Cyanobium sp. PCC 7001: one gene and its partner. The protein of the gene in region 1 interacts with the protein of each later gene in a pairwise test. Links are inferred from orthologs where the notes say so. Each region holds a gene or a part of one and is shown on either strand. Other genes may lie near its edges. The genes, in order: CPCC7001_RS07165 and ftsZ.

Region 1 (15,049 bases):
TGCCCGGCGCCATCGCCCTCGCCACGGACGGGGAGGTAAAGGGCTACCTCCGGCAGTACGCCACGCTGGCCGACCTCTACCCCGGCGAGGGCGAAGCGAGGCTCGGCGCGATCCTGATCGACGCCCATCTCGCCGCCAACGCCGTGGGCGCCACCGCCACGGCCCGCCCGGAGGACACCGTGATCGACCCCACCACGGGCGATCTGCTGATCGCCTTCACGGCCGGGGGGGGCGAGGAGCCGGTGGGGCGGGCCGATCCCGCCATCTTCTTTGGCCCCTCGGGCGAGCCCACCTGGCCCCACGGCTGGGTGATGCGGCTCACGGACGTCACCCCTGCCCACGACAACCCGCCACGGCCGACGCGGAGCAATGGCTTCCGCTGGCGGATGGTGGCCGTGGGCGGTCCGCCCTGGCAGGGCGGCCTGGGCTTCGCCAACCCCGACAACCTGGAGGTGGACCGCTCCGGCAACGTGTGGATCATGACCGACCGCTCCTCGCGCCTGGCCAGCGGCGATCCCTTCGGCAACAACAGCTGCTGGGTGCTGCCCAAGCGCGGGCCGGCCCGGGGCGAGGCCCTCTGCTTCGCCACAGGCCCCATGGAGTGCGAGCTCACCGGCCCTTGCTTCGACGAGCCGGAGCACACGCTCTTCCTGGCCGTGCAGCACCCCGGCGAGGTGAGCGGCACCCGCAGGGGCCATGCCGCCGACAGCGTGCGCACCCGCCTGGTGGATCGCAGCGGCAGCCCCTTCGTGCAGGAGCGATCGGTGCCCAGGGGCTCGAACTGGCCCTCCGGCGTGCCGGACCGGCCACCCCGGCCCGGGATCGTGGCGATCCGCCGCTCGACGGGCGGGCCATTGCTGCCGTAGGCGGGCCGTTGCCGCCAGCATGGATCCGCTGCTCCCCGACCATGCTCCCTCCCTGTCCCCTCTGCCCGTTCGGCGGCCCGGCCCTGGTGGCCAAGATCGCCGGGCTGCAGGCCACGGTGCTGCTCCTGCTCACCCTGCTGATCAAGGCCCAGATCCGCATCAAGACCGCGTCGGCCATCGGGCTGCTGCTTCTGGCCCTGCAGACCCTGGCGTTCCTGGCCGTGGGCGGTGCCCTGGGCGCTGCAGCCGCCGGGGCCGCGGCCATCGCGTTCCAGCGCCGCCAGCCCCAGAGCGCGTGAGCGACCTGCCCCCCTGGCGCCCCCTGCTCAAGGGGGCCCGCCAGCGCGAGGGCCGCTCCCCGGCAGCCCGCTGGCTCCAGCTCGCCAACGTGGCCGCCGACGGCACCCCACGGGTGCGCACCCTGGTGTTCCGGGGCTGGGCCGATGGCGCCACACTCGATCTGCTCACCGATGGCCGCAGCGCCAAGGCCATGGAGCTCCGCCACCAGCCGGCGGTGGAACTCTGCTGGCTGCTGAGCCGGGCCCGCTGCCAGTTCCGGCTGCGCGGTGCGGTGATGGACCTGCCGGCCCCGCTGGATCTGCAGGAGCGGCAGCGGCACTGGCGGGCTCTGAGTCCCGCCGGCCGCGCGCTCTGGGGCTGGCCCCCGCCGGGGGAACCGCTGGATCCTGGAGCGGCCTTCCCGACGGAACTGGCCGACGACGCCCCGATGCCGCCGCAATTCCAGCTGGTGCGGATTCCGCTCGAGCAGGTGGAGCTGCTGGAGCTGGTGGGGCACCCCCATCGCCGCCGCCGCTGGCGGCGCCACCAGGCCTGGAGGGAAGAGCCGCTCAATCCCTGAGCCGGCAGGTGGCACTGGGATCCCAGTTCGCCCGGCCGCCCATGCCCTCCGTTTCCTCCGCAGAGCACACGCTGGTGGCCTCCCTGATCGCCCTGATGGAGGCCGGCACCACACCGTGGCGGCGCCCGTGGGACGCCAACGGCGGCGGCCACCACGTGAACCTGCTGTCGGGCCGCCGCTACCGCGGCGCCAATCCGATCCTGCTCACCCTGGGGATGCACGGACGGGGCTCGCGGCTGCCCTACTGGTGCGGCTTCGCCGAAGCCCGCGCCCGCGGCCTGGTCCCCCGGCGCGGATCCAAGGCCGTGCACGTGCTCCGCCCCCAGCTGTCGCCGGCCCGGCTTCAAGAACCTCTCCACGCCGCTGACGGCGATGCCCATGCCGACGCCGACACAGGCGCCGCCCCCGCCCAGCAGGCCTGGATCCGCTTTCGCCCCGTGGCGGTGTTCAATGCCGCTGATCTGGTGGGCGACGACCTGGTGGCCCTGATCGCGCAGCGACGCTTCTGCGAAGGACTCGATCAACGGCCCGAACCCGAACGGCTGGCCGGCGCCGAGGCGGCGCTCGGGGGCTGGGCGGTGCCGGTGAGCCATGGCGGTGATCGGGCCGCCTACCTGCCCCAGCTGGATCGGATCCAGCTGCCCGAGCGCGGTGCCTTCAGCAGCGCCAGTGCCTTCTACGCCACCTGGGCCCACGAAGCCATCCACTCCACGGGCCATCCCAGCCGCCTGAGCCGCGACCTCTCGGGCCGCTTCGGCTCAAGGGCCTATGCCCGCGAGGAGCTGGTGGCCGAGCTGGGTGCCGTGCTGCTGGGGGATCGGCTCGAGATCGGCAGCCAGGTGGAGCACCATGCCGCTTACCTCAGCCACTGGATTGGCCTGCTGCGGGAACGTCCGCAGGTGCTGGTTCAGGTACTGGCCGAGGCCCGGTGGGCCGCCGATCTGATCGCGCCCGACCCCGTTTCGCCGCCCAAAGCACGGGAATCCGGGGAAGAACCGGCGGGAAACAGCCAGGTTGCCCACTGCCGCGCAGAATGAGCGGGAACGGTTTCCGCGGTTCACCCCAGGAAGTCAAGGAGGAAAGCCCGGTGCAAGTCCGGCACTGTCCCGCAGCTGTGAGGGAGCCCGGCTCCCGAGTCAGAACGCTCGCCGTTCCACCTGTTCCTTTCTGCCCGGCGCGGACACCGGGAGAATCCATGCCTCAGTTCCAGAGCACCCGTTCCCTGGGCGTGCTGGCGGCCCTGGCCACCGCCATGGCGCTGCTGGCGGGCCAGCCGGCCCAGGCCCACAGCGTCGCCAGCGGAGGGCTGGCGTCCGGTTTCCTGCACCCCCTGGCCGGCACCGACCACCTGCTGCTGCTGATCGGGGTGGGCGCGGCGGCCTCCTACATCTCCTCCCAGCTGCTGATCTGGGGACTGGCCGGCGCCCTGATCGGCGCTGTGTTCGGGGCCACCGGCGGGGGGCTGCCCGCCGCCGAGGTGCTGGCCGCCGCGGCGGTGCCCGCCGTGGCCTTCATGGTGCTGAGCGGCCACAGGTCCAGCAAGGCTCCCGCCCTGGGAGCCTGCGGATCGCTGATCGCCGCGGCCGTGGCGGTGCACGCCATGCTCCACGGCCAGGAAGCCCCCGCCGGTGCGGCCTCCGCCCTGTGGTGGGCCGGATCCTTCTCCGCGTCCCTGCTGGTCAGCGGCGGCAGCTGTCTGCTGCTGCGCCGCCTGCCCGCCGGCTGGACGACGGCGATCGCGCTGCTGCTGGCCGTGTACGGCGGCTGGATGGTGCTGGCGCCGCTGGGGCTGGTGGCTCGCTGAAGCGGGCGGCGGGAATCGAACCCGCATCATCAGCTTGGAAGGCTGAGGTTTTACCACTAAACTACGCCCGCAGCAGTACAGACGTACTGTCGCTGCCCCTGTGGGGCTCGGTCATTATGGCCTGCGTCCTGAACGCTCCTCCCCCAAGCCCTTGGCGCCCACCGCTCGCGAAGCGCCTCCGGCATCGGCGCCCCCCACGGATGCGGCCGACCTGCGCGGCGGAGCCCGTCAGCGTCTGCTCTGGGCCTACGGCCTCGGCGATGCGGGCACCGGCATGGGGGCCTCCCTGATCGGCTTCTACCTGCTGCGGTTCTATGTGGCCGCCGGCCTGCCCCCCTGGCTGGCCGGTCTGGCCTACGGGCTGGGCCGCCTCTGGGACGCCGTGAACGACCCCATCGTGGGCTGGCTCAGCGACAAGACCTACAGCCGCTGGGGGCCGCGGCTCCCCTGGATCCTCTGGAGTGCGGCCCCCCTCGGGGTGGCCATGGCCGCCATGTGGTGGCTGCCTCCCTGGCAGAACGTGTGGACCAAGTTCACCATCTTCCTGCTGATCTCGGTGGTGGCCAACAGCCTCTACACCTGCGTCAACCTCCCCTACACGGCCCTGGCCGCGGAGCTCACCACCGACGTGTCGCTGCGCACGCGGCTCAACACGGCCCGCTTCACCGGTTCGATCCTGGCCACGGTCACCGCGGCGCTCCTGGCCGGCGTGCTGGTGCGCAACCTCAGCGACGCCAGCAGCTATCTGCCGGTGGGCCTGGTGGCGGGGCTGATCATCACGGCCTCCGCCCTCCTCTGCGGCTGGGGGCTGATGCCGGCGGCCCGGCAGTGCCAGCGGCCGGAACGGTCCACGGGCACCACCCGGCGGCTGCTGCGGCGGGTGCTGCGCAACGGCCGCTTCGGCATGGTGCTGGGGCTCTATCTCCTGCTCTGGTGCTCCCTGCAGCTGATGCAGGCGGTGTCGCTGTTCTTCCTGCCGGTGGTGATGGAGGTGCCCGAGGGCATCAGCAAGCTGATCCTCCTGCCGTTCCTGGTGAGCTCCCTGGGCGGCCTCTGGCTCTGGACCGCGGTGTCCCACCGGTGCGGCCGCCTCACGGCCCTGCGCTACGGCGGTGGCCTCTGGATCGCCGCCTGCCTGCTGGTGATGCTGCTCCAGCCCCTGGACAGCACCCTCGGGGCGTTGGCCTGGCCGGGCAATGCCATCAAGATGCTGCTGCTGCTGGGCACGATCGTGGTCGCCGGCATCGGCGCCTCCACCGCCTACCTGATCCCGTGGTCGCTGCTGCCCGATGCGATCGATGCCGATCCGGAGAAACCCGCCGGCCAGTACAGCGCCTGGATGGTGCTGGCCCAGAAGGTGTGCATCAGCGTGGTGATCGCCCTGCTCGGGGTTCTGCTCACCGCCAGTGGCTATAACGAGGCCCTGCCCAACCCGGAGCAACCCGCCAGCGCCCTGGCGACCATCCGGCTGTGCATGGGCCTGATCCCGGCACTGCTGGTGGTGCTGGGCCTGGTGGTGATGCGCCACTGGCCCCGCCGTCTGCCCCGGTCCGCATGAGCCGCTCCTTCACTCAGTTCAGGCCGCTTCGCCTGCCCCGCTGGCTGCAGCGGCTGAGCGTGAGTTGCATGATCGGCGGCCAGGCAATCAGCGCCATCGCCCGGGGCCGCATCGGTCTCAACGACCTGATGCAGGAGCTGCTGGAGGCCGGGCCTGGCAGCTTCCTGATCGTGGTGATCACGGCCCTGGCAGCCGGCACCGTGTTCAACATCCAGGTGGTGGCCGAGCTCTCCAAGCAGGGCGCGAATGCCGCCGTGGGTGGCCTGCTGGCCCTGGGCCTCTCCCGCGAGATCGCCCCCCTGCTCACCGCCACCCTGCTCACCGGCAAGGTGGCCACCGCCTATGCCGCCCAGCTCGGCACCATGAAGGTGACCGAGCAGATCGACGCCATCACCATGCTGCGCACCGATCCGGTGCAGTACCTGGTGGTGCCCCGGGTGCTGGCGATGGTGGTGATGGCGCCGGTGCAGTGCCTGCTGTTCTTCGGTGTGGGGATCTGGTCGGGGCAGCTCAGCAGCTCGCTGCTCTACAACATTCCCCCCAGCGTGTTCTGGACCTCGGTGCGCACCTGGATGCAGCCGGAGGATCTCCCGTTCATGCTGGTGAAGGCCCTGGTGTTCGGCCTGCAGATCGCCGTGATCGCCTGCGGCTGGGGGCTCACCACCCGGGGCGGCCCCAAGGAGGTGGGCACCAGCACCACCGGCGCCGTGGTGATGATCCTGGTCACGGTGGCGCTGATGGATGCCCTGCTCACCAAGGTGCTGTTTGGTTGATGGTGTTTGGTTGATGGGGTTCGGTTGCTGCTCTTCCCTGAACCACGGCCCTTGATCTATGGCCGCCGATGTCCGGCCTCTGATGCACCGAGCCCGATGCCAGATCACTGATGCCCCGTCCCCGTTGCTCCCCACCATGACGAACCCTCCAACCTCCCCTTCGGATGCCACCGCTGCCGACCTCCCGAACCGGGCTGCGCCGCAGCCTGCCGCTGAGGACGGCACCCTGCCGGCCCACTACGGCGTGGCCCTGGGGGTGGTGGGGGTCGGCCTGGCCTGCCTCGGTCTGACACCTCTGTGGGCCGGGGCCCTCTGGCTGAGCCTGGCGGTGAGCCTGCTCGGACTGTTCCTGGTGGTGCAGACCGCCCTGCTGCGGCTGGAATTCCAGGAGGAGGCCCTGGTGGTGTGGCGCCAGGCCGTGCTGCTGCGCCGGTTCCCCTACAGCGCCTGGAAGAACTGGCGTCTGTTCTGGCCGGGATTGCCGGTGGTGTTCTATTTCCGCGAAGAGCAGAGCCCGCACCTGCTGCCGCTGTTGTTTGATGCCAAGGCCCTGCGCCAGCAACTCGACCGTCATCTGAGCCACCTCCCTGCCCCCGATGCCTGACGAGCCCATCCCCCAGCCGGCCCCCACCGGCGAAGCCGGCCCACCCGCCGACACCAGCACCGACCATCCCGGCAGCACTGCTGGCCAGGCTCCCGACACGGACTGGCAGCAGCTGGCCCTGGCGGAGCTGCGTCAGCAGCGAACCCAGCTGGAGGAGGAGATCAGGCAGCTGGAGGCCCGCCGGGATCAGATCAACCGCGAGATCAGCAGCAGTTTCGCCGGCCAGGCCGATGGCGTGGCCCGGCGCCTCAAGGGCTTCCAGGACTACCTGGTGGGGGCCCTGCAGGACCTGGCGGTGGCCGCCGAGCAGGTGGAGCTGGTGCCCCAGCAGGTGCTGGTGGCCCCGTCGGCCCTCGATGCCGCGGCCCAGGCAGCGGGGGAGCCTGCGCCGGCGCAGCCGGTGGCCGCCGCCGGGCTGTTCAGCGCCGATGAGGCCCTGATCCGGGAACGGCTGGCGGCCTTCCAGGGCCAGCCCGACTTCTACGCCGACCCGTGGAAGCTGCGCCGCAGCCTGGAGACCGGTGCCGCCGCCAGCCTGGACAGCTGGTTTCTCGAACAGGGCGGCCGGGGGGCCCAGCCCAGCAGCGGCAGCCGCAGCCGCAACGCCCTGGTCACGGCCGCCGCCGTGGCGATCCTGGGGGAGCTGTACGGCGACCGGTTCCAGACCCTGGTGCTGGCCAGCCAGCCCGAGCGGCTCGGCGAGTGGCGCCGCATCCTGCAGGACAGCCTCGGCCTGGAACGGGAGGACTTCGGCCCCACCAGCGGCATCGTGCTGTTCGAGCGGCCTGACGCCCTGATCGAACGGGCCGACCGGCTGGAGGAGCGGGGCGAGCTGCCCTTCATCGTGGTCGACGCGGCCGAGCAGGTGGTGGACATCCCGATCCTCCAGTTCCCCCTCTGGCTCGCCTTCGCACCGGGGCCGGGGGAGCTGATCGACGACGAAGAGCTCTACTGACCTCGAGCTCCATCCACCTCCCTCCCTGCGTTCCATGGCCCTGCCCCCCCTGCTGACCCTGGTGCTGCCGCTGCTGCTGGCGGGCTACCTGCTGGGCTCCATCCCCAGCGGCTATCTGGCGGGGCGGTGGTGGAAGGGCCTGGACATCCGCCAGGAGGGGTCCGGCTCCACCGGGGCCACCAACGTGCTGCGCGTGGTGGGCAAGGGTCCGGCCCTGGTGGTGTTTCTGGTGGACGTGCTCAAGGGCACCGCCGCCGTGCTCCTGGCCAAGGCGGTGCTGGAACCGCTGGGCCAGCCCCTGGGGCCCACGGGCTGGGCGATCGACAGCGGTGTGGTGGCGGCGGGCCTCGCCGCCCTGGCGGGCCACACCTGGCCCGCTTGGCTCGGCTGGCGCGGCGGCAAGGCTGTGGCCACGGCCCTCGGCATGCTGCTGGGCCTGGCCTGGCCCGTGGGCCTGGCCTGCTTCGGCGTGTTCCTCACCACCCTCACCCTCAGCCGCATCGTGTCGCTCTCGAGCGTGGTGGGCGCGGTGGCGCTGCCGCTGCTGATGCTCGGCTGGTTCCAGAGCCAGGGGCTGGGCGTGCGCTGGCCCTACCTGGTGCTGGCGCTGCTCACGAGCGGGCTGGTGATCTGGCGTCATCGCAGCAACCTGGCCCGGCTGCTGGCCGGCACCGAACCCCGGCTGGGGGACAAGGCGGGCAGCCGCTAGGGCACGCGGTCGGCGCCGAGCTCCCGGCTGCGTTCAGCCGCCGCCAGCACCGCCTCGATCAGGGCTGAACGCAGGCCGGCACGCTCCAGCTGGCGCAGGCCGGCGATGGTGGTGCCCGCCGGCGAACTCACCATGTCCTTGAGCTGGGCGGGATGGAGCTCCTGCCCCTGCAGCAGGGCGGCACTGCCCGCCAGGGTGCGGTGGGCCAGGTGCTGGGCCAGCAGCCGCGGCAGACCCGCCGCCACGGCCCCATCGGCCATCGCCTCGGCAACCAGGGCCACGAAGGCGGGGCCCGAGGAGGTGAGCGCCAGGAAGGCATCCAGCTGGGATTCCGGCAGTCGGTGCACCTCGCCCACCTGGGCGAACAGGCTCTGGATCAGATCCCCCTCCGAGGTGCTCACCTCAGACGCCAGGCTGAGGCCGGTGAGGCCCTGCCCCACCAGGCAGGGGGTGTTGGGCACGGCCCGCACGCAGCGCCAGCCCGGGAACAGCCGCTGCAACCGCGCCAGCGGGACACCGGCCAGCACCGATACGAGCACACCGGTGCAGCCCACCGGCGCCGCCGCCGCCGCGGCGGCGGCCGCCGCCGCCAGCTGCTGGGGTTTCACCGCCAGCAGCACCACAGGCGCCATCCAGGCTTCCCTGGGGTCGGTGGCCACGGCCAGGCCGTACAGCGCCGAGAGCCGCTCGGCCGAGGCGGGGCTGGCCACCACGGCCCGCACCCCGCCGGGATCCACCAGGCCCGCCTGGATCAGGGGCACAAGCAAAGCCTGGGCCATGCGCCCGAGCCCGATCACACCGAAGGATGGCAACACGGCCGTGCCCGCAGGGGCGGACGGGGATGGGGAGCGGGCGTTCAGATCAGGGTTCAGATCGGAATTCAGATCGCGGTGTCCTGCCGGCCCCAGGCCGGGGACGGGGCTGCTTCCTGCTCGTGACCCAGATCCCGCGACACCGTGGTGGGCGACGACATCTCCTCACCACCAGCGGTGGTGACCGTGACGCAGCTGGGGGCGAACAGGAAGATGCTCTCCCCCACCCGCTCCTGGTGGCCGTCGATGGCGAAGGTGCCACCGGCCACGAAATCCACCGCGCGCTGGGCCTGGTCGGGCTCCATCATCGTGAGATTGAGGATCACGGTCTTGCGCTCGCGCAGGGCCTGGATCGCGCGCGGCATCTCATCGAAGCTGCGGGGCTCCATCAGGGTCACCTCCGCCGCGGAGGTGGAGAGCCCCGGCATGCCGATCACGTTGGTGCCGGCAAAGGGATCGTCCGTGGAGAAATCGGAGCTGAGGGCAAGCGCACTGCTCCGACTGGTGGGCGGGGCGGGGTCCTGCATCTCCTCGCCGGCGTAATCCAGCTCTTCGTCGTAGTCCCCATCGAGGTAGTCATCGCCGGAGACGACGGCACGCAGACGGGAGAACAACGACACGGAGCGATCCTCTTGGGGTGCTTTCATCCTGAATAGCGTCCCACGTCAGGGATCGCAAGATTCTGGGATGGGCGGTCACCAAAGAGGCTGCTGCCCAGCCGCACCCAGGTGCTGCCGGCGGTCACGGCCTCGGGCCAGTCGCCACTCATGCCCATCGAACGCTCCGGCAGACCCAGCTCGGCCGCCAGGGCGGCGCACTCCTGGAACAGGGCCCGTCGTTCAGCAGCCTCCAGCCCCATGGGGGCGATGGTCATCAGCCCGACAGGCCGCAGGGCCGGCAGAGCGGACAGCTCCTGCCAGCGGGCCCGCAGGGCCTCGGGCTCGAAGCCGGTCTTGGCGGGGTCGGGGCGGAACTTCACCTGGAACAGCACGGCCGGGCTGCGCTCCTCCTCGGCGGCGATGCGGGCCAGGCGCTGGGCCAGGGCCACGCTGTCCAGCGAGTGGATGGTGCCGAAACGGCGCAGCACCCCGCGGGCCTTGTTGGCCTGCAGCCGGCCGATGAAATGCCAGTCGAGCGGACCCAGATCGGCCAGAGCGTCCTGCTTGGCCATGGCCTCCTGGAGCCGGCTCTCCCCGAAGCTGCGCTGCCCGGCCGCCACGGCGGCGCGGATGGCGGCGGCGGGATGGCCCTTGCTCACCGCCAGCAGCCGGCAGCTGGGCGGCAGCTGGGCACGGATCGCCTCCAAGCGGGCTGCCAGGCCACGGTTCTCCGAATCCGGCAACCGAGCAGCTGCGGCTTCCGGGGCCGGACGATCAGATGAAGGTCTGGTCAAAGAGCTGTCGCCAGTGAGCCTGGGCCTCGGGCCCGTCGCGCCGGACCCGGGCCAGGTTCTGCTCGGCGTAGTGGCGGGCATCCATCAGGGGAACCACCTCGAAGCTGGCCCCCCTCGGCTGCAGGGTCACCACAAAGAAGATGCGCTGGGCATACAGCGTGGCGTACAGATCGCGCCCTTCCGCCACAGGGGCGACCCTGTAGAGCATCCCGAAGGTGGGGTGGTTGAGGTAGCGCTCGGTGGTCACTCAGCCGCGGGATCTGTGGGGTATTAAAGAGCACCGACTTTCCAACGGAGCACCAGCAGGATCGCCAGCACAACCGCGCCGAGCAGATTGCCGAGCCGGTACGGACGGCCGGGGCGGTGCAGCTGTTCGGCCGCCTGCCAGGTGCCGCCGCGGGCCAGCAGGGCCTCAGCCCCCTGTTCGGCCCGCAGCAGCAGGTTGGCCAGCAGCCGCTCACCCACCACCAGCACCAGCCCGAGGGACGGGCGCCAGCCCAGGCGCCGCAGGTTCACCGCCCGGGTGGCCAGGGCCCGCAGCAGGTTCTGCAGCTCCTCCTGCACCAGCGGCAGGAACCGCAGGGAGAGCAGCAGGGTGAATCCGAGCCGCTCCACCGGCCAGCCCAGGCGGGCCAGCGGCGCCAGCACCCAGCTGAACGACCACACCAACTGCTCGGGGGGCGTGCTGAGCAGCAGCAGATTGGCGCTGTGCACCAGGGTGAACAGCAGGGTGGCACCGTTGAGGCCGAGCTCGGCCGAGCGGCGGCTGATCACCAGCGGACCCAGCTCGATGGGCCCCAGCTCCACCGGTCCCCAGCGCACCAGATCCCAGGGGAGGCCAGACCGCTCCGGCGGTGCCTCCAGCGGTGAGCCCGTCACCAGCCGCACCTCCGCGGGGGGACGCTCCAGCGGGGCCGGCGCCACGCTGCCGGCGGGCAGCAATGCCGCCAGCCCGCCCACCAGCAGGGCCAGCACCAGCAGCAGGGGCAGGCTGCGGCGCCACAGCCGCCAGGGCAGGCCGCACACCGCGGTGATCAGCAGCAGCAGCCCTACCAGGCTCAGCCGCCAGATCGGCCCGGCCAGGATCGGGGTCACCAGGAAGGCCACGGTCCAGGCCAGCTTGAGGCGGGGATCCAGGGCCCGCAGCCAGCTGCGGCGGCCCGCCCCGGGGTCCTCGGCCACGAACTGGCCGATCGGCATCTGGCGCAGGATGTCCACCGGCAGGACGCTCAGCGGCCGCGATTCTGCTGGCGGGCGAGGTCGCGCTCGGCATCGCGCTGCTGCTTGCCCCGCCAGAACAGCTTGATCGGCGTGCCCTCGAAGCCCAGCCCCTCCCGGATCTGGCGCTCCACATAGCGGCGGTAGGTGTCGCCGAACAGCTTCGGGTCGTTCACGAACAGGGTGAAGCTGGGCGGCCGAACCGCCACCTGGGTGCCGTAGTAAAGGCGCCCCTGACGGCCGCCGCGGCTGGTGGGAGGCGTGCGCCAGCTGAGGGCCTCGGTGAGCACCTCATTCACCACCGAGGTGGTGACCCGGCGGCGGTGCTGCTCCACGGCCAGCAGCGCCAGGGGGAAGATGGCCTGCACCCGCTGGCCGCTGAGGGCCGAGGTGAACAGCATCGGCGCCCAGTCGAGAAAGTAGAGCTTGGCGCGGAGCTCCTTCTCCATCGCCGGCATGGTGTGGCTGTCCTTTTCAATGGCGTCCCACTTGTTCACCACCACCACGCAGGCACGCCCGTCCTCCTCGATGCGACCGGCGAGCCGCTGATCCTGTTCGGTGACGCCGTCGAGGGCATCGATCACCAGCACGCACACATCGCTGCGCTCGATCGCCTTGAAGCTGCGGTTGATGCCGAAGAACTCCGGCCCGTAGTTCACCGAACGGCGGCGGCGGATGCCGGCGGTGTCCAGCAGTTTCCAGGTCTTGCCCTCCCGCTCGATCGTGGTGTCGATCGTGTCGCGGGTGGTGCCGCGGATCGGGCTCACGATCGCCCGGTTCTCGCCGCACACCGCATTGAGCAGGCTGGATTTCCCCACGTTGGGGCGGCCGATGATCGCCAGCTGGATCGGCTCCTCCCCCTCCTCGTCCTGGGTGGGCGGGAGATGGCCGATCACCTGATCGAGCAGATCGCCGGTGCCGGCACCGTGGATGGCGGAGATCGGATGGGGCTCCCCCAGCCCCAGGCCCCAGAATTCGGCCGCCATGGCCAGGCCGGCCTCGGGCGACTCGCACTTGTTCACCGCCAGCAGCACCGGCACGTTCTGGCCCCGCAGCCAGGCGGCGATCGCCTCGTCGGCGGCGGTGCAGCCCTGCTGGCCGTCCACGATCACCAGGGCCACCGAGGCCTCGGCCAGGGCCAGGTTGGCCTGCTCGCGGATCTCGGGCAGGAATTCACTGTCGTCGTCGAACACCAGCCCGCCGGTGTCCACCACCCGGAAGGTGCGATCCCCCCAGAAGCCCTCCTGGTAGGTGCGGTCGCGGGTCACGCCGGGCTGGTCGTGCACGATGGCCTCGCGGCTGCGGCAGAGCCGGTTCACCAGGGTGGACTTGCCCACGTTGGGGCGGCCGATGATGGCGACGACCGGTAAGGCCAAAGGAGTTATCGCAACGTCTGTCGTGTCTTGACCCTACAGAGCAGGGCTCAGGCGACCGGCAGGTCGCCGGGGTGGCCGGCCACCGGATCGGCCGGCTCGGGCAGCAGCGGCGGCAGCGGACCCTGCTCCGGCAGCGGCTCCCCCCGGGCGGCCAGGTGGGCCAGCAGCCAGTTCACGGCGGTGGCGCGGCGGGTGCGGCGCGGATAGAGGCCTCCGATCCGGTAGCCCGCGAAGCCCAGCTGCTCCTTGAGCAACTGCTTGTGTTCCTTGGGGATCGAGCGGGTGAGCGCCACGCTGGCCGGCCGCTCGGCGATGAACTGCGGTTCTGTGGGGAACGACTCCCGCCAGCTGGCCTCCGTCGCCGGGCCCGCGCTCCAGGTGCCGGAACCATCGAGCCCGTAACCCAGGCGCGGCCAGATCAGCTCGCACACGAAGCGGTCGCTGGTGCGGTCGGCCAGCACCGCCTCCAGCAGCGCCCGGCTGAGGGGCCAGGGCCCGGCCCCGGGGGCGGCTTCGGCGGGGGTGGCAGGGGAAAGCACGGCCTCATCCGAGAATCAGCCCCAATGATTGCCAGCCACGCCACGCCCCTGGGGCTGTCCGCCTCCCTGCGCCGCGATCCGCTGGTGCTCGACGGCCGCGGCACGCCGCGGCAGCTGCGCTGCCGGGTGCTGCAGTCGCCCCTGGCCGGAGTGAGCGATCGCATCTTCCGAAGCCTGGTGCGGCGCTGGGCCCCCGATGCCCTGCTGTTCACCGAGATGGTGAACGCCACCAGCCTGGAGCTGGGGCACGGGGTGCAGAAGGTGGAGGAGCTGGGCAGCGAGAGCGGGCCGATCGGGGTGCAGTTGTTCGACCACCGCCCCGCCGCCATGGCCGATGCCGCCCGCCGCGCCGAAGCCGCGGGTGCCTTCCTGATCGACATCAACATGGGCTGCCCGGTGAAGAAGATCGCCCGCAAGGGCGGCGGCAGTGGTCTGATCCGCGACCCCCACCTGGCCGCCCGCATCGTGGAGGCGGTGGCAGCGGCCGTAGCCATCCCGGTCACGGTGAAGACCCGCCTGGGCTGGTGCGGCAGCGATGCCGATCCGGTGAGTTGGTGCCGCCAGCTGCAGGACGCCGGCGCCCAGCTGCTCACCCTGCACGGCCGCACCCGCGAGCAGGGCTTCCGGGGCCGGGCCGACTGGGGGGCGATCGCCGCCGTGAAACGGGCTCTGACCATCCCGGTGGTCGCCAACGGCGATGTGAACACCCCGGAGGGCGCCCTGCACTGCCTGGCGGCCACCGGCTGCGACGGTCTGATGGTGGGGCGGGGCAGCATGGGCGCCCCGTGGCTGGTGGGCCAGATCGACGCCGCCCTAAGCGGCCAGCCGATTCCACCCACCCCGGGAGCGGCCGAGCGCATCGCCCTGGCCGCCGAACAGCTGCAGGCCCTGGTGGCCGCCAAGGGCGACCACGGTCTGCTGATCGCCCGCAAGCACATGGGCTGGACCTGCACAGGTTTTCCCGGCGCTCCCCAGCTGCGCCACGACCTGATGCGGGCCCCCACCCCGGCGGAAGCCCTGGCGCTGCTGGAGCGGGCCCGGCAGTCGCTCTGACCTAGGGCAGCACCGCCGGCCAGCTCTGCCGGATCAGCAGCAGCGAGAAGTAGGGCTGCTCCGCCGCCGGCACCGCATCGGCGCAAGCCAGCCGCTGGTCGGGCCAGCCCACCCGCTGGGCGAAGAGGGCCTGCTGCAGCAGGCCGCGACGCTCCAGCAGCGGCCGCACCCAGCGCCAGCGCTGGCCCAGCTTGAGCAGGGCCAGCACCGTGGCCGAGGCGGCCGAGGCCGCCAGCAGCACCGCCAGTTCGGCCTCCGTGTCGGGGGTGGGGCGGATCAGCAGCCCCTCCTGCTGCAGTGCCAGGGGCCAGGCGCCGGCCGCCGCCGCCGCGGCCACCGCCGGGATCCCCGGAATGAGCCGCACCGGGCAGGCCGGGTGGCGTCGGCGCAGGGCCAGCAGCACATAGCTGCTGCTGGCGAACAGCGACACGTCGCCCTCGCAGAGCAGCACCACCGCCTGGCCGGCCGCCACCTCGGCGGCGAGGGTGTCGGCCGCGGCCTGCCAGGCCGCGAGCCGGGGAGCGGCCTCG
Region 2 (15,241 bases), 180 kb from region 1 along the record:
TACGCGCGGATGTGCCCGTGGCACCCTCCTGGTGCCGTGTCTAGGTTGGATTCAGCTCCAGCAGCCTGGTGACGGTGATGCGGATCACCCAGTGCGACGGCCAGTTCCTGGTCTCGTTGAACGCCCAGGAGGCCTCCCGGCTGATGGATGCCTGCGCCATGGTGGTGCTGGCCGCCGATTCGGTGCCGGTGGCCACGTTGCCCCCCGAGATGGCCACCCTGCTGGGGGATCTGTTCGAAGGGCTGCGGGCGCCGGCCGGCTGTGCGGCCTCGAGCGACCAGGCTCCTGAGGCCTGAGTGGCGTCGGCGTCGGCGGGCCTGGTGAGCACCGATTTGGTGAGCAGCGTGTGGGTCGGGCCATGGCCTGGTTCGTGAAGCTGGAGGAGGGGATCGTGACCAAATCCCGCTTCGATGCGGTGGTGCCGGAGCATCTCGCCTGGCTGGCCCAGCTGGAGCAGCAGGGGCACCGGCCCGTGAGCGGCTACTGGGCCGATCGCCGCGGCTGCAATGGGGATGGGGCCGGCGGCATGCTGCTGTTCTGGGCCGACACCTGGGAGCAGGCCGATGCTCTGGTGCGCCAGGACCCGCTGATCCGGCGGGGCTGCGTGCGCTGGACGCTGCACGCCTGGGCCACGGTGTACGGCAGCCCCGGCGCCAGTGAAGACGGGTTCAGAGCTGGACGATCAGAAAGCGCTGGACGATCAGGAGTGGAAGAGCAGCACCAGTCCTGAGCTGATCTGGTGAAACTCCCGTTCCTCCCGGCTGAGGTCCAGGCCCACCTGCAGTCCCTCCTTCAGCGCATCCTCGTAAGGGGGAGCGGTGGGCGCCTTGCCCGCATGCCAGAGGGCCGCGATGCCCACGGGCGTGGCATGCCACCGGAAACAGGCAGTGGTCCCGATGTCCGGCTCCTGGAGGGCTTCTTCGAGGAGTTCGCGAATCGGCATGGGCCCAGCAACGTGACAGCAGCTTCGGCAGATCCTTGATGCACGGCAATCAGCTGAGAGCTTTCGTGATGAACAGGGTCAGGATCCCAGTGAGCAGCCCCGCTCCCAGCCACAGACCCTCCAGCCGCCGGGAGAGTCGCAGCATGGCCTCAACGCTGGCCTGATCCGGCGGCGGTGATCCGGCGGCCAGCAGCGGCTTGGGCTTCTCAAGGCCGCCGTAGCGGTTGATGCCCCCCAGCTGCACCCCCACCACGTGGGCATAGGCCGCCTGGGACACCCCGGCGTTCGGGGAGGGATCCGGCGCTCCGTCCCGCAGGGCCCGGCGCAGCACACCCCAGGCCCGCACCGGGCCTGGGCCGCCCGCCAAGGGCAGGGTGAGGGCCACCAGCCGGCAGGGCAGCCACACCAGCAGATCATCCAGCTGGGCGCCGGCCGTGCCCAGCCAGGTGAGCCGGCCGCGGCGGTAGCCCAGCATCGAATCCAGTGTGCTGGCGGCCTTGAAGGTCCAGGCCAGGCACAGAGGACCCGGCGCCCCGGGCACCAGTCCGCCGAGCGCGGCGCCGACCAGCATCCAGAACAGAGGCGCGAACAGCCCGTCCACGGCGTTCTCACTGGCGGTTTCGGCCAGGGCCCGCAGGATCCCGCGGCGGTCGAGTTCCGCCGTGTCGCGCCCCACGATCCAGCTCAGGCGCCGGCGGGCCGGCTCCAGATTCCGCTGTTCCACCTCACTCAGGGCGAGCACGGCCTGCACCTCCTGCTCCAGACTCCTGCCGGCCAGGGCGCTGGCCAGGGCGATCACCAGCACCGCCTGCCCCAGGACACTGCCGCTGGCCCAGGTCTCCAGCAGCCAGCCGCTCGCCCCACTCAGGCCCACCACCGCCAGGGTGATGGCGATGCCGGCCCAGCGCAGCCGCCCCGGCCGGTCGCCGGCCCAGAGCTCCGCCCCCTGCCGCAGCCGGCCGATCAGCCAGCCCATCACCTGCACCGGATGCAGCCAGCGGCGGGGATCGCCGAGCAGGCGGTCGAGTGCGGCGGCGGCGATCACCGCCCCCAGCGGCAGCAGCGGTTCGAGCGGTTCGGGGCCCATCGCTCAGCGGCGGGCCGGCCGCAGCGCCTGCCGCCCCAGGGGCCAGGCCACCGCCAGGAAGGCCAGCAGCTGCAGCGGCAGGGCCAGCCCCAGCCCCAGGGCCTGGCTGAGCAGCCCCATGCCCAGGCTGCCCGCCAGGCCGCCGATGGCCCCCGAGTGCTGCAGCACCTGCCAGCGCAACGGGGCGTCTCCCAGCTGAGCCATTGCCTCCACCAGGGCAGCATCGCTGGCGGCGGCCAGGGCGCCGAGGGGAAGAAACAGCAGCACGGTGGCCCAGCCGGGCGTGAGCTGGCCCAGCGCCAGCAGGGCAGCCATCAGCCCGTAGCGCAGGGGGCCGGCCAGGCTCGGCAGCAGCCCCGTGACGCCGCGGCCGAGCCCGTAGGCCGCCAGCACCATGCCGAAGTCGAAGCAGTTGCCGGCTCCCACCTGCCGCACCCAGAGGGGGAGCAGGGCGAAGAGGCTGCCGAACAGCAGCCCTTGCAGGGCGGCGTGGCGGCTGAAGGGAATGGCGTGGGCGGCAGCGCCGGCGGGGGGCTGTTCCTCCGGAGCCTCGGCCCCGCGCACCACGGGCACGCCCAGGGGCAGCAGGAGCAGCAGGGCCGGCGCGAACTGCAGCGCCGCCGGGAACAGCAGGGCGGTGAGCAGGTGGCCCAGCAGCGCCCCCAGGTCGGTGCCCCGGCGCAGACCCTGGATCGTGCTGCCCCGCCAGCGCAGCAGCTGGCGCTGCAGGGGCAGCTGGCTCATCTCCAGCCCGAGGCCGAACAGCAGCACCGCCAGCAGGCACAGCGGCAGCAGCACGGCGCGGGGCACGCCACCGCTGAGCTGGCCGATGCCTGCCCCCAGCAGGGCCAGCACCGCAGCCAGCTGCAGTGCGTAGCCCGCGGGACGGCGCTGCAAGGGCAGCAGCACGGGCAGGGTGGCCAAGGCCGGCAGCAGGCTGTTGATCAGGGGCGAAGGGCTGAGCCCGCTCACCAGCCAGGCCGTGGCGGCCAGGGTGAGGCTGCTGCCGGCCTGGCTGGAGCCCCAGAGCAGCGCGGGGGGAAGGGACGGGAGGCGCATGGCCCCCGACTCCGGCTCAGGCGGCCTTCAGCCAGCTGAACATCGAACGCAGCCCCTTGCCCACCTGTTCGATCGGATGCTGGGAATCGCGCTCGCGGATCCGGGTCATCTCGGGCTTGCCGGCCTCGCATTCGGCCACGAAGTTGCGGGCGAAGGTGCCGTCCTGGATGTCGGCCAGGATGCGCTTCATCTCGGCCTTGGTGTCGGCGGTGATCAGCCGCGGGCCGCTCACGTAGTCGCCGTACTCGGCGGTGTTGGAGATCGAATCGCGCATGGCGGTGAGGCCGCCCTTCACCATCAGGTCCACGATCAGCTTCACCTCGTGCAGGCACTCGAAGTAGGCCAGCTCGGGCTGATAGCCCGCCTCCACCAGGGTCTCGAAGCCGGCCTTCACCAGTTCGCTGAGGCCACCGCAGAGCACGGCCTGCTCGCCGAACAGGTCGGTCTCGGTCTCCTCCTTGAAGTTGGTCTCGAGGATGCCGGCGCGGGTGCCGCCGATGCCCTTGGCATAGGCCATCGCCAGATCGCGGGCCTTGCCGCTGGCGTCCTGCTGAACGGCAAAGAGGGCCGGCACGCCCATGCCGTTCTGGTACTCCCAGCGCACCGTGTGGCCCGGACCCTTCGGCGCGATCATCACCACGTCCACATCGGCCGGGGGCTGGATCAGGCCGAAGCGGATGTTGAAGCCGTGGGCGAAGCTCAGCACCTTGCCGGCGCTCAGGTGCGGTGCGATCTCCTTTTCGTAGATGGTCTTCTGGATCTCATCGGGCAGCAGCACCATGATCCAGTCGGCCTTGGCGCAGGCGTCGGCGACGCTGAGCACTTCAAGGCCGTCGGCCCGGGCCTTCTCGGCGGAACGGCTGCCCTCGTAGAGGCCCACCACCACGTTCACGCCGCTGTCCTTGAGGTTCAGGGCATGGGCATGGCCCTGGGAGCCGTAGCCGATGATGGCCACCGTCTTGCCATCCAGCAGGCTGAGATCGGCGTCGGAGTCGTAGAAGAGCTGGGCCATCCGGGCAGGTGCGCAGGCAGGGAGCAAGGGTCGAGCTTACGCAAGTGCCCGGCCCGCTCCTGTTGCTCATCCGTTGGCTCATCCGTTGGCCCAACCGTGCGAGTTCAGGCCTCGCTGGGATGGGCGATCACCCTGTCGATCAGGCCGTAGTCCTTGGCCTCGGCGGCGCTGAGGAAGTAGTCGCGGTCAGTGTCCTTCTCGATCTTCTCGAAGGGCTGGCCGGTCATGTCGGCCATGCTGTGGTTGAGCATGTCCTTGATGCGCAGGATCTCCTTGGCCTCGATGGCGATGTCGCTGGCCTGCCGCTGGCTGGTGCCGCCCAGGGGCTGGTGAATCATGATGCGGCTGTGGGGCAGGGCGAGCCGCTTGCCCTTGGTGCCGGCGCCCAGCAGGAAGGCACCCATCGACGCGGCCAGGCCCACGCAGATGGTCACCACGTCGCTCTTGACGTACTGCATCGTGTCGTAGATGGCCAGACCGGCCGTCACCGAACCCCCAGGGGAGTTGATGTACAGGTAGATCGGCTTGGAGCTGTCCTCCGAATCGAGATACAGCATCTGGGCCACGAGGGCATTGGCCACGGCGTCGTTCACCTCCGACCCCATGAACAGGATCCGCTCCACCCCCAGGCGGGTGTAGATGTCGACCCAGCGCTCGTACTGGCTGCCGGGCAGGCGGTAGGGAACGCTGGGGGTGCCAATGGGCATGGCTCGGTGGCGGCGGGGGAGTGGGAGTTGGAGTTGGAGAGGAACGGGTTGAATCGCTGCCGGTTCAGCCGATGCCGCTCGGGCTGCGGCCGGCGGCCAGGGGCACCCCGGCCGGCACATCCTTCTGGCTGGTGAGCACCCGGTCGATCAGGCCGTAGTCCTTCGCCTGCTCGGCCGTGAGGTAGGTCATGCGGTCGGAATCCTTGGAGAGCTGCTCCACGCTCTTGCCGGTGTTGTCCGCCAGCATCTGCAGCATGGTGCGCTTGTTGTGCAGCACCTCCTGGGCGCGGATCTGGATGTCGCTGGCCTGGCCCTGGGCGCCGCTACGGGGCTGGTGCAGCACGATCGTGGCGTGGGGCAGGGCCGCCCGCTGGCCCTTGGTGCCGGCGCTGAGGATCATGGCGGCGGTGCCCATGGCCTGGCCGATGCAGATGGTGTGCACCGGCGGCTTCACGTAGCGGATCGTGTCGGCGATGGCGAAGGCCTCGGTTTCGAAGCCGATGGCATCTCCGGTGAACCAGGAGGTGCCGGTGGAGTTGATGTAGAAGAAGATCGGCTTCTCGGGGTTGTCGAACTCCAGGTAGAGGAGCTGGGCGATGATCAGCTCGGTCACATCGATGCCCATCTGCCGCTTGGCCTCGTCATCGCTGAACAGGGGCAGACCGAGGTACACGATCCGCTCCTTGAGCAGCAGCGAGGGCAGGTCGGGCGGCGGGGTGCGCAGCACGGCGGAATCGCCGTAGTAAGGAGCTGACACCGACATCCGTTGACCCTGGCAGGCACTGGATCGGAGCCTAGCGGGGAGGCCTCGGCTTGCGCTTGCCGTTGCCAGGGGCGGCCCCGTCGCCGGCGCTCTGCCCCACCGCTTCCCTGCGGGCGAACACGATCCGGCCGGTGGGGTTCTGCAGGGCGCCGGTGACGATCACCGGCAGCCGCTCGCCGATGTGCTCCCGGGCTCCCTCCACCACCACCATGGTGCCGTCATCGAGGTAGCCCACGCCCTGGTCGGCCTCCTTGCCCTCGCGGGCGATCTTGAGCTGGAACTCGTCGCCCGGCTGCACCTCGGGCCGCAGGGCGATCACCAGCTCGCTGAGGTTCACCACCCGCAGGCTTTTCACCTCGGCCACCTTGGCCAGGTTGTAGTCGGTGGTGAGCAGGGTGCCGCCGGTGTCCGCGGTGAGCTCCTGCAGCTTGTCATCCACCCCCTTGCCCTCGTAGCGGGTGCTGTTCACCACCAGCCGCCGTCCGTACTGCTCCCGCAGCTCGCTGAGCAGCTTGAGGCCGCGGCGGCCGCGGCCCCGCTTCTCGGCGTTGCCCGAGTCGGCCAGGGCCTGCAGCTCATCGATCACGCTCTGGGCCACGATCACCTGGCCCTCCAGCAGGCCCGAGTCGAGCAGGCCGCGGATGCGGCCGTCGATGATCACGCTGGTGTCGAGGATCTTGGCGCTCGCCGGCCGCAGCACCCCCTCCGCCACCAGCAGGGCCTCGGTGGTGCCGGGGCTGAACAGCCGCAGCAGGGTGCGGCCGTGCACTTCGGCCAGGTTGTAGCCCGACACCCCGAAGAACACGTTGCTGAGCACCGCGGCCAGCGGTTTGACGAACACCACCTCCCAGGGCAGGGGCAGCAGCAGGATCGGGGCCAGCAGCAGGTTGGCCACCAGCAGCCCGAGGATCAGCCCCACGGCGCGGCTGATCAGCAGGTCGGTGGGCATGCTGCGCACCTGCTGCGTCAGCCGGCGCCGCAGCTGGCCGAAGAACACGCCGGCGATCAGCCCGAAGAAGGCCCCGAATCCCCCCAGCACGGTGCGCAGCCCCTCGGGGTTGTCCACCTGCACCAGCAGGTTCTCCGGCAGCAGATCCACCCCCAGCCAGCCGGCGGCGGCGCCGGAGACCATGAACAGGATCAGGATGAGGGAGTCCACCATTCCCGCCGTGCGTGGCTGCCCGAGCGATCCACACCGCAGCTTGCCTGAAACCGGCCGGTTTGGCCGGCAGAGGTAACCGCACTTGATCGCTTCCGCACCTTCGGCCGTGCCCTTTCCCCCCCGCAGCGCCTACCTCCACATCCCCTTCTGCCACCGGCGCTGCTTCTATTGCGATTTCCCGATCGTTCCCCTCGGTGACCGCGCCGGCCCCGCGCCCGGTCAGCCCGGCGCCGCCTCGATCGACGCCTATCTGGCACTGCTGCGGCGTGAGATAGGCCAGGCGCCAGGGGCAACGCCCCTCAGCACCGTGTATTTCGGCGGCGGCACCCCCTCCCTGCTGGAGCCGACCCAGATCGGGGAGCTTGTGAGGGATCTGCGGCGGCAGTTCGGACTGGCCCCCGGCGCGGAGATCACCCTGGAACTGGATCCGGCCAGCTTCGATCGCCAGCGGCTGCGGGGCTATCTGGCCGCGGGGGTGAACCGGGTGAGCCTGGGGGGCCAGAGCTTCGACGACGGAGTGCTGCAGCAGCTGGGCCGACGCCACAGCGGCGGCGATCTGCGCGAGGCGGCCGGCTGGTTGCGGCAGGCCCACCGGAGCGGTGCGCTGGGCAGCTGGAGCCTGGATCTGATCCAGGCCGTGCCGGGCCAGACCCTGCCCGCCTGGCGCCAGCAGCTGGAGGAGGCGATCGGCAGCGGCGCACCCCATCTCTCGGTGTACGACCTCACGATCGAGCCGGGCACCGTGTTTGCCCGGCGCCTGGAGCAGGGCCGGCTGGAGCTGCCGCAGGACGATCTGGCCGCCGACCTGATGGAGCTCACCAGCTCGGAGCTGGCGGCGGCAGGGTACGGCCGCTACGAGGTGTCCAACCACGCCCTGCCGGGCCATGCCTCGCGCCACAACCGCGTGTACTGGAGCGGTGCCGGCTGGTGGGGCTTCGGCATGGGGGCCACCAGCGCTCCCTGGGGCCAACGGCAGGCCAGGCCCCGCACCCGCGATGCCTACCGGGCCTGGCTGACTTCGGGCGCAGCGGAAGCAGGGGCAGGGGAGGCGGGGATGGCGGAGATCGGGGTGGACCCGGGGATGCCCTTGGATGAGCGGCTGATGGTGGGTCTGCGCCGCCGCGAGGGGGTGCGGCTGCCCGAGCTGCTGCGTCAGGTGGGCTGGGATGACATGGCGATCGCCGCGGGGCTGGGGCGGCTGCGGCGGCAGCTGGAGCCGTGGATGACCCGTGGGCTGCTGCTGGAGGAGGGGGAGCGCTGGCGGTTGAGCGATCCGGAGGGCCTGGCCCTCAGCAATGCGGTGCTGCGGGAGCTGTGGGTCTGGTGGGATGGCTCTGGGAGCTCAGCCAACGCCGCAGGGCTTCCACGGCCAGGGCCCGCCCCTGCAGCAGCGGTGGGCTGAACGGGGGCTGGCGGCTGGTGAGGCCCAGCAGATCGGCGGTGACGCGCACCTGGCCGTCGCAGGCCTCTCCGGCACCGATACCGATGAGGGGGATGGCCAGGCCGGCCCGCAGCTCGGCCGCCACGTCCGGCGGCACGTGCTCCACCACCACGGCAAAGCAGCCCGCCCGCTCCAGGGCCTCGGCCTCCCGCTTCAGCCGCTGCTGGCCGGGGGCATCGGCGGCCTGGCGGCGGTAGCCGCTGCGATGCACGGCCTGGGGCGTGAGGCCCACGTGGCCCATCACCGGAATGCCGCTGCGCACCAGCCGATCGATCACGGCCAGGGTTTCGGGTTCGGCCCCCTCCAGCTTCACGGCGGCCGCGGGACTCTCCTTCAGCACCCGACCGGCCGCCGCCACCGCGTCGTCGGGCGCGCACTGGTAGCTGAGAAAGGGCAGATCACAGATCAGCAGCGGCTCCTGCCCCGGCGAGCAGACACTGGCCATGCCGCGGGCCGTGGCCCGGCAGTGGTGCAGCATCTCGTCGAGCGTGACGGGCAGGGTGGTGGCATGGCCCAGCACCGTCATGGCCAGGGAATCACCCACCAGCACGGCATCCGCTCCGGCTTCGGCCACCACCGCTCCGGAGAGGGCGTCCCAGGCCGTGAGGATGCTGATCGGCAGGCCGGCCTGCTTGCGACGGGCCAGGTCGGCGGGGCGCAGCGGCACGGGGCTGAGGGGCGAAGGGGAGCATTGCTAGCATCCAGCCGACTCGGACCCACGCGGCTCTGACGCCCAAACCTGGTCAGGACCGGAAGGGAGCAGCCACACGGGATGCTCAGGGCAGGCGTGGACTCCGGGTCACCCTCTTCGGGCAGCAGTCGCCCTGAACGGCGCGACTGATCTTTCTTGCTCTTGCTCAGCTGGGCTGCTCAGCTGTCCTGCTCAGCTGTCCTGCTCAGAGCTGCGGCCCTGGCGGTTGAGCAGGAACGGCGGAATCTTGGCGCCCTTCTCTTCGGTGCTGGGGGTGAACGGGGTGGTGCCGGTGAAGCTCATGGCCGGCCGATCGGTGCGGTACGTGGTGCCGCCGTCGAAGCCGGTGGCGATCACGGTCACGTGGATCTCCCCTTCGAGGCGATCGTCCACCACGGCGCCCACGATGATGTTCGCCTCGGGGTCCACCACCTCGTAGATCACCTCGGACGCGGTGGTCATGTCCTCGAGGGTCATGTCCTTGCCGCCGCTGATGTTGATCACGCAGCCCTTGGCGCCGTCGATCCGGGCCGACTCCAGCAGCGGGCTGCTCATGGCCGCCTGGGCCGCCTCGCTGGCCCGGCTGCGCCCCGAGCCCACTCCGATGCCCAGCAGGGCCGTGCCGGCGTCGGACATCACCGAGCGGATGTCGGCGAAGTCCACGTTCACCAGGCCAGGCCTGGTGATGATGTCGCTAATGCCCTTCACCCCCATGCGCAGCACGTCGTCGGCGGCGCGGAAGGCCTCGTTCAGCGGGGCTCCGGCGATCTCATCGCGCAGCCGATCGTTCGGGATCACGATCAGGGTGTCTACGTGCTCCGCCAGGCGGGCGATGCCCTCCTCCGCCTGACGCATGCGCTTGCGTCCCTCGAAGCTGAACGGCTTGGTGACGATGCCCACGGTGAGGGCGCCCACCTCCTTGGCCACCTCCGCCAGGATCGGCGCCGCGCCGGTGCCGGTGCCGCCGCCCATGCCGGCGGCGATGAAGATCAGGTCGGCCCCCTGCAGCGACTCCTGCAGTTCCGCCCGCGATTCCTCGGCCGCCTTCTGGCCGATCACCGGGTTGCCGCCGGCCCCCAGGCCCCGGGTGAGCTTCTGGCCCAGCTGGAGGCGCTTCTGGGCCGCCGACTGCAGCAGCGCCTGGGCGTCGGTGTTGAGCACCCGGTAGCCCAGACCCTGCAGGTCGGAGGCGATCATCCGGTTGACGGCATTGCTGCCGCCACCCCCCACCCCGATCACCTCAATGCGGGCCGACTGGCTGGGAACAATGCCGGCGGCGGCGGTCGGGGTATGGGTCATGGCGGCACGGGTGAGGGAGGCACCATTGGCGGTGGGGCCTTCAGGAACCAGGGTGTGTTCACCGGTGTGGATCGGCGGCACGAACTTGGGGCCGTCGTCTTGCGCCATGGGGCAGGAGTGCCGGTGAGCTGGGCTGCATTATGTCGGTAGCTGGCGGTCCTGACCTTGTCGCTTGGCGACGGTTTGCCGGTTTCCTCGCAGCATTGGCCGCTTTTTGGCCGCAGAACCCCGTCGCGGGGGCCGTTTCAGGGCTGTTGCGCCGGCTTCTCGGTCGGGGGTGTGCCCACCAGGGCGAGTTCGGGCTGCTCGGGATCGCTCAGATCCAGGGTGCGCAGGCGCTTGCCCTTCAGCTGGGCCGGCAGGGTCTCCACCAGGTGGTCCAGCACCTGCAGACGCCGGGTGAGCTGGGCGTCGGCGGGCCCGAGCCGCACCTCCCCGAGGGTGGCGCTGCGCAGCCAGAGGCTGCCCTCCGGGGCGAATCGGATCTCCTTGAGATCCGGGCCGAGCACGGTCCGTTGCGCCAGCACCTTGCTGAGGCTGGCCCGGTGCCGGGGCTGCCAGCCCTTCACCAGCAGGCCCGCCGTGGCCTCATCGGCCATCAGCTCGCCCTGGTGGCTGTTCATCCAGTGGCCCAGCCGGTCCACATAGCCCCGCTCCACCCCCTGGGGGGTGCGCCGTTCGGCCCGGGCCACGGCCTGGCGGTCCACCAGGCTCACCCGCAGCCGCGGCGGTGCCATCAGCCGGGTCACCTGCACCTCCTCCACCGGCAGGGTCTCGGAGAGGTCGGTGGCGAGCTTGCGGGGCTGGAGGGTCAGCAGGGGCTGGGGGAAGGTGAGTCCCGCCGCCTCGATCACCCGCTCAGGGGTCACCATCCTGCTGCCCACCACCTCCACCTGGCCGGGGCCGGTGAGGCTCCAGCCCTGGCGCAGCAGGCCATAGCCGAGGCCGCCGGCGATCCCCAGCAGCACCAGCAGGCGCCAGGCGTTGCGCAGCCGCTCCCGGCGCCGCTGCAGCCGCAGCTGGCGCCGCCGTTCGGCTCCGGGGGGAAGGGTTCGCGTCTGGGTCACAGCTCGCAGCGGGAGCGGGCCATCAGTTCGGCCATCCAGCGGCGGGCGCGTTCGGCATCGGAGAAGGGCAGATCCTTCTGCTCACCACCGCCCACCAGCCGGAGCCTGCAGGCACCCTGGGCCTCCTCGGTGAGGGGAGCCTCCCCGGAGCCGAGGGCCAGCAGTTCCACCAGTTCCAGCTGCTTGATCACGAACCGGTCCTTCTCCGCCAGCTGACCCGCCGAGAAGGTGCTCCAGCTCAGTACCCCATCCACGAGGCGCGCGGCGCCGCAGCCATCCAGCTTGGCCAGCTCGGCCCCTTCGGCCCAGGCGCGGAACAGGTGCTGCCGCCGCCGCTCCAGCCACCCCAGGGTGGTGAGCAGCACGAAGATGAGCAGCAGCGGCAGCCAGAGCAAGCCGTGAATCATGCCGGGAGTCCTCCCATCTGCAACGCCGGACGGGGCCAGTCTCGTGCCGCCGTGATCAGCCCATCCACCAGGGTGTCCAGAGGCACACCCGAGGCCTCCCACAGCATGGGGTACATGCTCTGGCTGGTGAATCCCGGCAGGGTGTTGATCTCATTGAGCCAGAGCCGGCCTTCACCCCCATCTCCAGGCGCTGGCGCCGTGTAGAAGAAATCCACCCTGGCCAGCCCCGAGGCGTTCAGCGCCCGGCAGGCCTCGAGGGCCATGCCGCGCGCCTGGGCGGCGATGCCCTCGGGCACATCGGCGGGGATCACGGTGTGGCTCCGTCCCTCGCTGTACTTGGTGGCGTAGTCGTACCAGTCCGCGTCGTAGCGGATCTCGCCCAGTACGGAGGCTTCCAGCGGCCGGGGGCCGCCGCCGCGCACGGCGCACTCCAGCTCCCGTGCCGTGACGCCCTGCTCCACCACCAGACGCGGGTCGAGGGCGGCGGCGCTGCGCAGCCCGGCAAGCAGACCGTCGCGGTCGGTGGCCTTGCTGATGCCCACCGACGACCCCAGGTTGGCCGGCTTCACGAAGCAGGGGTAGCCCAGCTGCCGCTCCAGCCGCTCCAGCACCGCCGCCGGGTCGGCCTCCAGCTCGCCCGCCTCCACGCAGGCGTAGGGCACCTGGGGCAGCTCTGCGGCCGCCAGGGCGGCCTTCATCGCCTGTTTGTCCATCCCCACGGCAGAGCCGAGCACGCCCGAGCCCACGAAGGGCACCTGCATCAGGGTGAACAGGCCCTGGATCGTGCCGTCCTCCCCGTTGGGCCCATGCAGCACCGGGAACCACACCTCCATGGCCAGGGCGCCTGTGGGGAATCCCTGAAAACCCGGACGGGCCGGGGCGGAGGCCAGCTGTTCCGGGCTGGCTGGCGTGCCCTGGTCCAGCACCTGCTCGGCCAGCTCCGGCCCCCACCAGCGCCCCTGGGGGTCGATGTAGAAGCAGCTCACCGCATAGCGCCGCCCGTTCTCGCCGCGGCGCAGGGCCGCGGCGACGGTGGCCGCCGACCGGATGGAGATGGCGTGCTCGCCGGAGGCTCCACCGAACACCAGGCCCACGCGGACCGGGCCGGGGTTCGCGACGGGGCTGGGCTCAGGGGGCATCGCGGGCGAACCAGCCCCAGCGGGCTGAAACTCAGGCCAGTGTGCCGCTCAGCGAGAAGGCCCGCACCTCCTCGATGCGCACGTTCACCAGATCGCCCGGCTCCACCGCACGGCCATCGGGGCGCAGCGCCGGGAAGAAGGTGAGCCGGTTGGTGCGGGTGCGGCCCATGCGCTGGGAAGGATCCCGCGGGTTGGTGCCCTCCACCAGCACCTGCTCGGTGCGGCCGGCGTAGCGGGCGCTGCGGCGACGGGCCTGCTGCTCCACCAGGGCATTGAGCTCCCGCAGCCGCTCCACCTTCACCGCCTCGCTCAGCTGATCGGGCCAGTCGGCGGCGGGGGTGTTGGGCCGTGGCGAGTAGGCGGCGGTGTTCACCTGGTCGAAGCCGATCTCCTCCACCAGGCGCAGGGTGTTGCGGAACTGGGCGTCGGTCTCGCCGGGGAAGGCCACGATCACATCCGCGCTGATGGCGGCATCGGGCATGCGTTCGCGGATGCGGTGGACGATGCGCCGGTAGCGCTCCACCGTGTAGCCGCGGGCCATCGCCTTGAGCACGGCGTCATCACCGCTCTGGAAGGGGATGTGGAAGTGCTCGCAGACCTTGGGCAGGGCGGCGCAGGCGTCGATCAGCCGCTCGGTGAAGTAGCGCGGATGGCTGGTGGCGAAACGGATCCGCTCGATGCCCTCAACATCGTGCACGAACTGGAGCAGATCGGTGAGGGTGTGGCGGCGGCGGCCCTCCGGGGTGATGCCGGGCAGGTCGCGGCCGTAGGCATCGATGTTCTGACCCAGCAGGGTGGTCTCCTTGAAGCCCCGGGCGGCCAGCCCCTCCATCTCCAGGCGGATCGCCTCGGGCAACCGGCTCTGCTCCTGGCCGCGCACCGAGGGCACCACGCAGTAGGTGCAGCGCTCGTTGCAGCCGTAGATCACGTTCACCCAGGCGCAGACGCTGCTGTCGCGGCGGGCGGTGGTGATGTCCTCGAGGATGTGGTGCTCCTCGGTGGCCACCACCTGCTGGCCCTGCTCCACCTGGCTCAGCAGGGTCTCCAGCCGGTTGGCGTGCTGGGGGCCCATCACCAGATCCAGCTCCGGCACCCGCCGCAGCAGCGCTTCGCCCTCCTGCTGGGCCACGCAGCCCGCCACCACCAGGGTGAGATTGGGGTTGGCCCGTTTGCGCTGGGCCTGGCGGCCCAGGTAGCTGTAGACCTTCTGTTCGGCGTTGTCGCGGATCGTGCAGGTGTTGTAGAGCACCAGATCCGCCTCCAGTTCGGCGCCGGCTTCGCGGTAGCCCATGGCCTCCAGGATTCCGGCCATGCGCTCGGAATCGGCCTTGTTCATCTGGCAGCCGAAGGTGGTGATCCAGTAGCTGCCCCGTTGCACGGGCCGATCCGGGGCCGCAGCCGTGGCTGGAGCTGCGGCCGGAGCCTGGATCGCGGCGGTGGGTTGGAGTCGGGTGGCCGTCATCGCTCCAGTTTCCGACATGGGGTGCGTGACCTGCGCTCTTGGGGTGGGTGAGGGCCGTCGATCCATGCCAGCGTGAGGCCAACGCCCGACCTGCCGGCACACCGAGCCGATGCGCTGCCGCCTGCGCCGCTTCACCCTCACCAAGGCCGTGCCGCTGGCCATCAGCCGTGGGGTCACCGCGGCGGTGGAGCACCTGCTGGTGGAGGTGGAGCACGACGGCCTGCGGGGCTGGGGGGAGACCGGCGGGCTGGACACGGGCCACCGGCACTACGCCACCGAAGCTGTCGCCGCTGAACTGGAGCCGCTGCTGCCGCAGCTCGGCGAGGCCTCGCCTCTGGAGGAGCAGGCGCTGGAGCCGCTGCTGGCCGGATTGTCGCCGCCGGCCCGCTGCGGCCTGGATCTGGCGCTGCACGATTGGCGCGGCAAATGGCTCGGCCAGCCCCTCTGGCGGCTCTGGGGCCTGGATCCGGGTGCCTGCGCCGCCACCAGCGTGACCCTCGGGCTGGGCTCCACCGAGGCTGTGCTGGCGCGGCTCGCGCGCTGGTGGCAGCAGCTCCCCGCCACCCGCATCAAGCTCAAGCTGGGCAGTCCGGACGGTGTGGACCACGACCGCGCCCTGCTGACGGCGGTGGCGGCGGCGCTGCGGCAACGACGGCAGGACACGGGCGTGGCCTGTGAGCTGCAGGTGGATGCCAACGGCGGCTGGACCCTGGAGCAGGCCCTGGCGATGCTGCCGCTGCTGGAGGCCCACGGGGTGGTGCTGCTGGAGCAGCCGCTGGCACCCCACCCCGATCCGGCCTGCGACACCGCGGGCTTCGCTGCCCTCCATCCCCACTGCCCCCTGCCCCTGGTGGCGGATGAGAGCTGCTGGGGCCTGGACGACCTGCTGCGCCTGGCCCCCCACGTGGACGGGATCAACATCAAGCTGCTCAAGAGCGGCGGGCTGAGCGAGGCGCTGCTGATGGCCCGCACCGCCCGGCGGCTCGGGCTCGGGCTGATGCT

The links.
Region 2: the proteins of CPCC7001_RS07165 (region 1) and ftsZ interact in binary tests that used the Bacillus subtilis proteins (3 or more experiments, as listed by UniProt). The link is inferred for Cyanobium sp. PCC 7001 from one-to-one orthologs.

Annotation. Positions count from the first base shown.
Region 1 is NZ_DS990556.1:1,444,403-1,459,451, forward strand. What follows is about bases 7,785-10,560. They hold CPCC7001_RS07165 (cell division protein SepF), read right to left. Parts: upstream 9,561-10,560; coding sequence 9,009-9,560; downstream 7,785-9,008. Other genes in these bases: plsY (glycerol-3-phosphate 1-O-acyltransferase PlsY), read left to right, coding at 7,785-8,128; proC (pyrroline-5-carboxylate reductase), read right to left, coding at 8,125-8,943; CPCC7001_RS07170 (YggS family pyridoxal phosphate-dependent enzyme), read right to left, coding at 9,584-10,282; CPCC7001_RS07175 (PipX family protein), read right to left, coding at 10,314-10,560. Also shown: CPCC7001_RS07105 (PhoX family phosphatase), read left to right, coding at 1-866; CPCC7001_RS15775 (hypothetical protein), read left to right, coding at 908-1,165; CPCC7001_RS07115 (pyridoxamine 5'-phosphate oxidase family protein), read left to right, coding at 1,162-1,725; CPCC7001_RS07120 (ArdC family protein), read left to right, coding at 1,767-2,762; CPCC7001_RS07125 (HupE/UreJ family protein), read left to right, coding at 2,921-3,529; CPCC7001_RS07135 (MFS transporter), read left to right, coding at 3,681-5,087; CPCC7001_RS07140 (ABC transporter permease), read left to right, coding at 5,084-5,860; CPCC7001_RS07145 (DUF3119 family protein), read left to right, coding at 5,997-6,464; CPCC7001_RS07150 (DUF3086 domain-containing protein), read left to right, coding at 6,457-7,419; more of plsY, read left to right, coding at 7,454-7,784; more of CPCC7001_RS07175, read right to left, coding at 10,561-10,580; CPCC7001_RS07180 (CbiQ family ECF transporter T component), read right to left, coding at 10,604-11,551; ribosome biogenesis GTPase Der, read right to left, coding at 11,563-12,927; CPCC7001_RS07190 (DUF1823 family protein), read right to left, coding at 12,975-13,466; tRNA dihydrouridine synthase DusB, read left to right, coding at 13,491-14,519; cobI (precorrin-2 C(20)-methyltransferase), read right to left, coding at 14,521-15,049. UniProt on the Bacillus subtilis protein: Cell division protein that is part of the divisome complex and is recruited early to the Z-ring. Probably stimulates Z-ring formation, perhaps through the cross-linking of FtsZ protofilaments. Its function overlaps with FtsA.
Region 2 is NZ_DS990556.1:1,272,093-1,287,333, reverse strand. What follows is about bases 8,112-11,079. They hold ftsZ (cell division protein FtsZ), read right to left. Parts: upstream 10,165-11,079; coding sequence 9,058-10,164; downstream 8,112-9,057. Other genes in these bases: CPCC7001_RS06280 (cell division protein FtsQ/DivIB), read right to left, coding at 10,410-11,079; panB (3-methyl-2-oxobutanoate hydroxymethyltransferase), read right to left, coding at 8,112-8,835; CPCC7001_RS06295 (coproporphyrinogen-III oxidase family protein), read left to right, coding at 8,112-8,135. Also shown: CPCC7001_RS06340 (hypothetical protein), read left to right, coding at 69-296; CPCC7001_RS06335 (YciI family protein), read left to right, coding at 359-730; CPCC7001_RS06330 (hypothetical protein), read right to left, coding at 701-943; adenosylcobinamide-phosphate synthase CbiB, read right to left, coding at 993-2,030; CPCC7001_RS06320 (hypothetical protein), read right to left, coding at 2,034-3,089; ilvC (ketol-acid reductoisomerase), read right to left, coding at 3,106-4,101; CPCC7001_RS06310 (ATP-dependent Clp protease proteolytic subunit), read right to left, coding at 4,206-4,808; CPCC7001_RS06305 (ATP-dependent Clp protease proteolytic subunit), read right to left, coding at 4,873-5,571; CPCC7001_RS06300 (PIN/TRAM domain-containing protein), read right to left, coding at 5,603-6,733; more of CPCC7001_RS06295, read left to right, coding at 6,840-8,111; more of panB, read right to left, coding at 8,023-8,111; more of CPCC7001_RS06280, read right to left, coding at 11,080-11,231; CPCC7001_RS06275 (hypothetical protein), read right to left, coding at 11,228-11,638; CPCC7001_RS06270 (D-alanine--D-alanine ligase family protein), read right to left, coding at 11,635-12,777; tRNA (N6-isopentenyl adenosine(37)-C2)-methylthiotransferase MiaB, read right to left, coding at 12,809-14,239. UniProt on the Bacillus subtilis protein: Essential cell division protein that forms a contractile ring structure (Z ring) at the future cell division site. The regulation of the ring assembly controls the timing and the location of cell division.